Regions from separate parts of the Pseudovibrio sp. POLY-S9 genome, predicted to be linked through region 1. Evidence: riboswitches for the same ligand, from Rfam matches in the RefSeq annotation. Region 1 holds a riboswitch; the other holds the start of a gene.
The links. A riboswitch is a leader RNA that binds a small molecule or an ion and turns the genes downstream of it on or off. The one in region 1 is predicted to bind S-adenosylmethionine.
Positions count from the first base shown of each region.

Region 2: linked by a shared signal. The riboswitch ahead of PPL9_RS16510 (hypothetical protein) and the one ahead of PPL9_RS00300 (O-succinylhomoserine sulfhydrylase) in region 1 are both predicted to bind S-adenosylmethionine.

Region 1 is NZ_LCWX01000006.1:29,364-32,768, forward strand. Features, by position in the region: gene PPL9_RS00290 (hypothetical protein) at 1-33, shown strand, start outside; gene PPL9_RS00295 (hypothetical protein) at 175-612, shown strand; gene PPL9_RS00300 (O-succinylhomoserine sulfhydrylase) at 695-1,879, opposite strand; SAM riboswitch at 1,947-2,024, opposite strand; gene PPL9_RS00305 (2'-deoxycytidine 5'-triphosphate deaminase) at 2,148-3,254, shown strand; gene PPL9_RS00310 (YigZ family protein) at 3,259-3,405, shown strand, end outside.
Region 2 is NZ_LCWX01000166.1:81,377-84,781, forward strand. Features, by position in the region: gene PPL9_RS16505 (PQQ-dependent sugar dehydrogenase) at 1-1,165, opposite strand, end outside; SAM-I-IV-variant riboswitch at 1,453-1,583, shown strand; gene PPL9_RS16510 (hypothetical protein) at 1,631-2,011, shown strand; gene PPL9_RS16515 (group III truncated hemoglobin) at 2,041-2,490, opposite strand; gene PPL9_RS16520 (acyl-CoA thioesterase) at 2,523-2,951, opposite strand; gene PPL9_RS16525 (group III truncated hemoglobin) at 3,011-3,405, opposite strand, start outside.

The DNA of each region.
Region 1 (3,405 bases):
ACTATTCACAATCGCACGCGTCGTATTCCCTAGAACTCCACTTAAAATGAAAGCCCTAGGCATTAAACCACTCGAAGCGTTACCCCTCCCGGTTTCAGGGCATCACAGACCCCCAGCATTAATGTTAATCTTTTCCGATAGGATACCGCTTCCAGCTCTTCCGGGGACAACCACATGAGGACTATTCCACTCACGCTCATTCCGTTCTTGCTCTACAACGCTGTGGCATTTAGGTGGTTTGAAGATCTAGAGCCGGTGCTTGATCAAGGCTACAACGTCACCCCGTGGGCTGCCATTGTATTCCAGATCCCACTGCCATCCGGACTGCTCGTTCCTCTGGATGTCGCCACCCTTCTGCTTGCAGGCACTTTGGTCCTGCTCTTCGTTGAGATCATCAAAGCCACCAGAACCAGCACACTCTCACTGGTAGATCACAGCTTGTCTCTGTTGATCCTCGTGGCCTACCTGATTGAGTTTCTCTCGGTGCAAGAAGCCGCCACCCCGCTCTTCCTTCTGCTCATGACCATCACGTTTCTGGATGTCATTGCAGGTTTCATCATCACCTTGTCCGGAGCACGGCGAGATGTAGTTGTGGCAACCAGCAACAGCTAACAACAAGTCCGCAGCATTGCGCTTTAATGCATAAAGGGCACCCGGTTGGATGCCCTCACGCCAGTCATAATGTGCAACACGCTTAAAGCGCGGCCAATGCCTTAGCAACATCTTCCAGCAGGTCATCTGCATCTTCCAGACCAACAGAAAGACGAAGCGTCTTGTCTGTAATGCCCAGCTCCAGACGCGCATCTTCTGCAACACTCTGGTGCGTAGTCGTCGCCGGATGGGTAATCAGGCTCTTCGCATCACCAAGGTTGTTGGAAAGGCTGACAATCTCCAACGCATTGGAGAACTTGAAGGCCGCTTCCTTACCACCCGCCAAATCAAACGCCAGCATGGTAGACCCACCCTGCATCTGCTTGGCCACGATATCCGCCTGTGGGTGATCAGCGCGGCCCGGGTAAATCAGGCGAGACACTGCAGAATGATCCGCAAGGAACTCTGCCAGCTTGCCAGCATTCGCAGTCTGACGCTCAACACGCAACGACAAAGTCTCCAGACCTTTCAGCAGAACCCAAGCGTTGAACGGGCTCATCGCAGGTCCGGTATGCTTGAACGGGTCATGGAATTCTTCCACAATCCACTTTTCATCGGAAAGCACGATACCGCCCAAACATCGGCCCTGCCCGTCAATATGCTTGGTCGCAGAGTAGATCACCACATCAGCACCCAAGGCCAGCGGGCTCTGCCAGATAGCAGTCGCAAACACGTTGTCTACAATAAGCCGTCCACCAGCTTCGTGAATAATATCCGCAACAGCTGGAATATCGATCACTTCAAGCGTCGGGTTGGTTGGGCTTTCAAGAAACGCCGCTGTGGTGTTCGGACGAACAGCTGCTTTCCATTGCTCAATATCAGTGCCATCAATCAGCGTGGACTCCACACCATAACGTGGCAGCAGCTTTTCGATGATGTATCGGCAGGAACCGAACAGCGCCTTTGGTGCAATCACGTGATCGCCAGCTTTAACGCAGGCCATAATCGCAGAGTTAACAGCCGCCATACCAGAAGCCGTGCCGCGTGCGGCCTCAGCGCCTTCCAGTTCGCACATTCGTCGCTCGAACATTCCTACGGTCGGGTTTGCGTACCGGGAATAAATATAGCCCGGATTCTCGCCCAAAAAGCGTGCTTCTGCCGCTTCTGAGCTGTCGTAAACATACCCTTGTGTAAGGAAGATAGCTTCGGATGTTTCACCAAAGCTGGAGCGCGTTGTGCCTCCATGAACAAGCCGAGTTGCTGGCTTCCAGTTCTTTGCGTCTGTCATCGCTCATTCCTGCCCGAAGAGATATTGCTCTACCCCTTCATTAAAAAACCCCGGCGCGGGCCGAGGTCTATACAAGAACCCGACCCTTTAGCTACTTGTTTTACGTGGTTGCAAGCCGGTCGACCAAATCACCACGGAATAGGCAGCGTTTTTACCTCGAAAATACACTAGGGTCAATCAATCAGCTTAGGTTGCAGACTTGGCGAGAGATCAAACTTACGTTAATCAGTGTCAGAACGATTTGAGTACCAGTGGGGCGGAACCAACAATGACAGGCATTCTTCCGGCAAAAGCGATTGAAGCTATGTTTGCCAGCGGTGCAATTCAAGCAGACAGAGTGCCCGACGAGGACCAGATTCAACCTGCCAGTCTTGACCTGCGCCTCGGCGTCAAAGCATGGCGTGTCCGGGCCTCCTTTCTGCCCGGCCCCGACGCGAAAGTGGAAGACAAGCTGGAAAAGCTCATCCTGCACGAGATCGACCTCTCCAAAGGCGCCGTGCTGGAAACCAACTGCGTTTACATCGTCCGCCTTCAGGAAGCGCTGGACCTCCCGGCTGAGCAATCCGCAACAGCCAATCCAAAAAGCTCCACGGGCCGCATTGATGTGTTCACCCGCGTCATCACAGACCAGGGCCGCGCATTTGACCGTGTTGAAGCCGGCTACAAAGGCCCGCTCTACGCTGAGATCTCTCCAAAGACCTTCCCTGTACTGGTCCGCGAAGGCTCTCGCCTGTCCCAAATCCGCTTCCGCGATGGTGAAACCCTCATCAATGATGAAGACCTGACCAAAGTGCACAACCAGCACACACTGGTGTCTGGCGGCAAGGACGAAGATGCCATCAACAACGGCGTACAGGTGTCCATCGACCTGAAAGGCTCTGGCAAAGACAGCCTCATCGGCTACCGTGCCAAGCGCCATACAGGTGTGATCGACGTTGACCGCAAAGACGCGCAGGACCCGGAAGACTTCTGGGAGCCGCTGTACAATCGCGGCGATGCAACGCTCATCCTCGACCCGAACGAGTTCTACATTCTGGTCTCGCAGGAAGCCGTCCACGTCCCACCACAATACGCCGCTGAGATGGTGCCATTCGACCCGCTCGTCGGCGAATTCCGCGTCCACTACGCAGGCTTCTTCGACCCCGGCTTCGGCCACTCCACCGTTGGTGGCACAGGGTCCAGAGCCGTTCTAGAAGTCCGCTCTCACGACGTTCCCTTCATCGTCGAACACGGCCAGACGGTTGGCCGCCTTGTTTACGAACACATGGAGGAAGTGCCAGAAACCCTTTACGGCGAAGGCATTGGCTCCAACTATCAGGGTCAGGCTCTGAAGCTCTCCAAGCACTTCAAAAGCAAAGAACCGGTAGGAGCATAAGCTGATGCCCCTCTTCACCGTTGAGCAGGAATACAACGCGATACTGGAAGAAAAGAAGTCACGCTTTCTTGCCTTTCTGGTACCCCATGTAGACTTTGCTCAGCGGCTGGCGGACCTTCGCGACGAGCACAAAAAAGCCAACCACCACGTC
Region 2 (3,405 bases), on a different contig from region 1:
CCACGTCTACCGGACGGCCCAGATAATCGCCGCTGGCATCAATCCAGCCTGTTGCGACAATACTTGGGGCGCCAGCTTCTTCTTTCTCGTTGATGGGCACAAACACCACACGTGCGCCAATTGGCACTGAGCGGTCCCATGAGCCGTGCTGCGCGATGAAGACACCGCCCTTGTATTCTTCAGGGAACATATCGCCCTGATAGAACGTCATGCCCAAACTTGCGGCATGGGCATCCAGTTCGACTTCCGGGTTCACCACGCCACTTGGGACAGGCTCGTCGATGTAGTGCGGGGTACGGACCGTTCCACCGCCATACCATGGGAAACCGTAGTTCTTGCCCGGCTCGGTGGCCTTGTTCAGCTCTTCGGGCGGGATGTCATCACCCATGCCGTCCACCTGATTGTCGGTAAACCAGAGATTGCCGGAGTTTGGATGGAACTCCAGGCCCACGGAGTTTCTGATCCCGGTCGCATAGACCTGACGGTCCATACCATCTGCGGTGATGGAGATAATGCCGCCGATGCCGAGGCTGTCATAAAGCTTCAGCTTCATCTTGGGCGGCACGTTGTAAGGCTGGCCAAGAGAAATGTAGATGCGGTCATCCGGGCCCTGATCACACACACGGGAGGAGTGATTGTAGCTTTCTTCAGAGGGAGGGATAAGCATGCCCTTGCCGACCAGCACCTTCAAGGCTGGCTTGCCCTGCTCTTTGTTTTCCAATGCGTTCGGAAAACTCAGAACACGGTTTTGCTCTGCAAGGACCAATGAGCCATCTTTTGTGAAGCACACACCGTTGGGGATGATGAAGGATTGATCTGGAGCGAACTGGCGAACTTCTGCAGCTTTCTTGCCCTCTTCATCCGGAGTAACGACCCAGACTCTGTCCGTGGTCGTTCCTACAAAGACAGTTTTGCCATCAGGCGCGACGGCCATATGACGGGCATCAGGCACGGCTGCATAAGGTTCGATGTGGAAGCCTTTCGGCATGACCACAACTTCAGCGTTGCGAGCCAGAGTTTTCTGTTCTTCAGAGACCTGCTCCACAAACTCTGTTTTGACACCATCGACCATTTTGGTGGTCGTTGCTGCCAGAGAAGTGGTTAGCAGCAAGGCGTAGGCGCACCCTGTCAGGACTCCAAAGAGAACGGGCTTTGTGGTGCACATCGTTTTTTCCTTCCTGAAGAACCTAGAAATTTGACTGAGAAAATTTATCGGAATATTTGGAATGCTCTGCCTTTTTGAGCCGTCACTATGCGCTCATTCAAAGTCTGAGGAGAATACTCAGATATGACGGGAATTCGGTTTATAGAACCACAAAAATTGAAGATATTCACTTAGCGGAAGTTGCGTTTTGTGGTGCTAGAATACGACACAACGTAAGTTTGAAAGTGTGGACAAAGAACAAAGGAAAGGTGCCCACTTGCAATTGCCTCATTTTCGTGCCAAATCCTACGCATCATCAAGAGAAGGGCTGGCGCCCTCGCCAACCTGCCTAACCGGGCAAGGTGGTCTCCGCCAAAAGGGATGTGGTTTCGAAGTGAGGACGCTGTCTTCATCATTCGTAACAACCAAGCGGTAGTTTCAATGGATTTTGCGCCAGTCCTCCTCGGGAAACCGATGGAGGATTTAATGTTTGATATTGCTGGTCAGCCACAGTCTGCATGGCAATCGTATGTATCTGAATATGTGCCTCAATCTTTGAGGGAAGCCGTCGCACACCTTGCCGACGAGTTTACTGCTGCCTATTTGCTGGATTGCCTGATTTTAGAAAAAGGGCTGCGCAGTCGGTTGCTTTCCAATTCAACCCGACAGCCGAATACGCCTTTGACCACCGACGAGCGCTCCGACCGGTTTGCTGTGTTGCTTCGGCTTTGGGCAGAAGGCTGTCACACGGTTGTCGACGAGCGCTTGTTTGCGGATACCGCACGTCGTCGTCCTGAAGAACTGGAAGCCTTGCGTGAGTACTTCAGGCAAAACGCGCTGCGCTCGAAAAAGAAATTCCCGAGCTAGTTAAGCTGCACTAAAATAAGAACTGATTTTTAAGCTGCGCGGCTGCCGAATTTTGCGGGAGGCGTGGCAAATGGGTCTGCGAACATTGCAAGCCACAGGCTCTGCGCGATGCGCTGTGCAGTTGCTAAAAGAAGCGGTGCGGCTTCTGGTGAGAAAATCGCATAGACTTCGTCTTCAAACAGGTCCATCCACTCATGGAAATTCTCAGTGGTGACCCCTTGAATTCTCGCGTGAGCGGGAACCGGCTTGCCTTTATACGATCCAGTTTTTAGCAGAACAGACGCCCAAAAGTGCTTCATCTTGTGTAGATGCGGACCCCAGTCCTCACCCATTTCTCTCAGGAAGATCGGCCCAAGCGTTTCATGCTGGCGAACCTTGCCGTAAAAACTCTCAACCAGATGATTGATCTGGGCAGGTGTGATGGAAGGATCAAGCGGTGTCCGTTCACGCGCTGACATAACGGGAATTTTTGATGACACTGCTTGTTTCCTATTCCTGGTCCGCGATCCGCTTAAGCCTTGTTGTATTTAGCACGTTGCTCTTCAGAGATCACAATCGGTTTGCCGTCATCGTCAACAGCAACAAAGGTGAACTGAGCATTCGTAACCTTCTCGCGATAGCCAAAGCGGTGGCGTAAAGCCCAGGCCTCAATGGCAAGCGTTACAGAGGTTCTGCCAACACGGAGGACGTTGGAGTAGACACACATTACATCGCCCACTTTAACAGGGCGGATAAAGGTCATGCTGTCGATCGCAACAGTCACAACACGCTCCATGGCGCACTGGCTTGCTGCAATACCGGCGGCAATATCCATTTGAGAGACAACCCAACCGCCGAAGATATCGCCAGAAGCATTGGTGTCTGCCGGCATCGCCATTGTGCGCGTGGTCAGTTCACCAATTGGCTGCTCTTCTTCGACAGCGTCTCTTGTATCATTCATAGTTCTAAAGCTCCGTAGATCCACCAGAGGAAATGCTATGCATGGCGAAGCTCAACTACTCAAGCAGGGATCATCGCCATATGGAAGCAATCAACAACCTGGGTCGCACATTTCTTGGTGTTGGCCCGAGCGGTTTCAGCAACGCATTCATCTACTGCATTCTCGAATAATTTCAACCAGCTGGCAATATCATCGCTGCATACCTGCTTTGCAGCACCACGATACTTGCCAAGTGGACGGCCAGAATAGCTTCTGTCTTTCATGAGAGCGGAGCACCAGAATCGCACGGCCTGAGCTTCGTAATCCTCCCAGTCGCACTTCATGCTATTTTGGTAGACTGATGCCAGCTCGCCATTGTGACGGAGTTTATCTGAATGACTGGCAACCAAAGCACGCACTTGAGAATGCGTCAGGTCAGGATGGATTGGTGTACACTCGTCCTGCGGGCGAATGT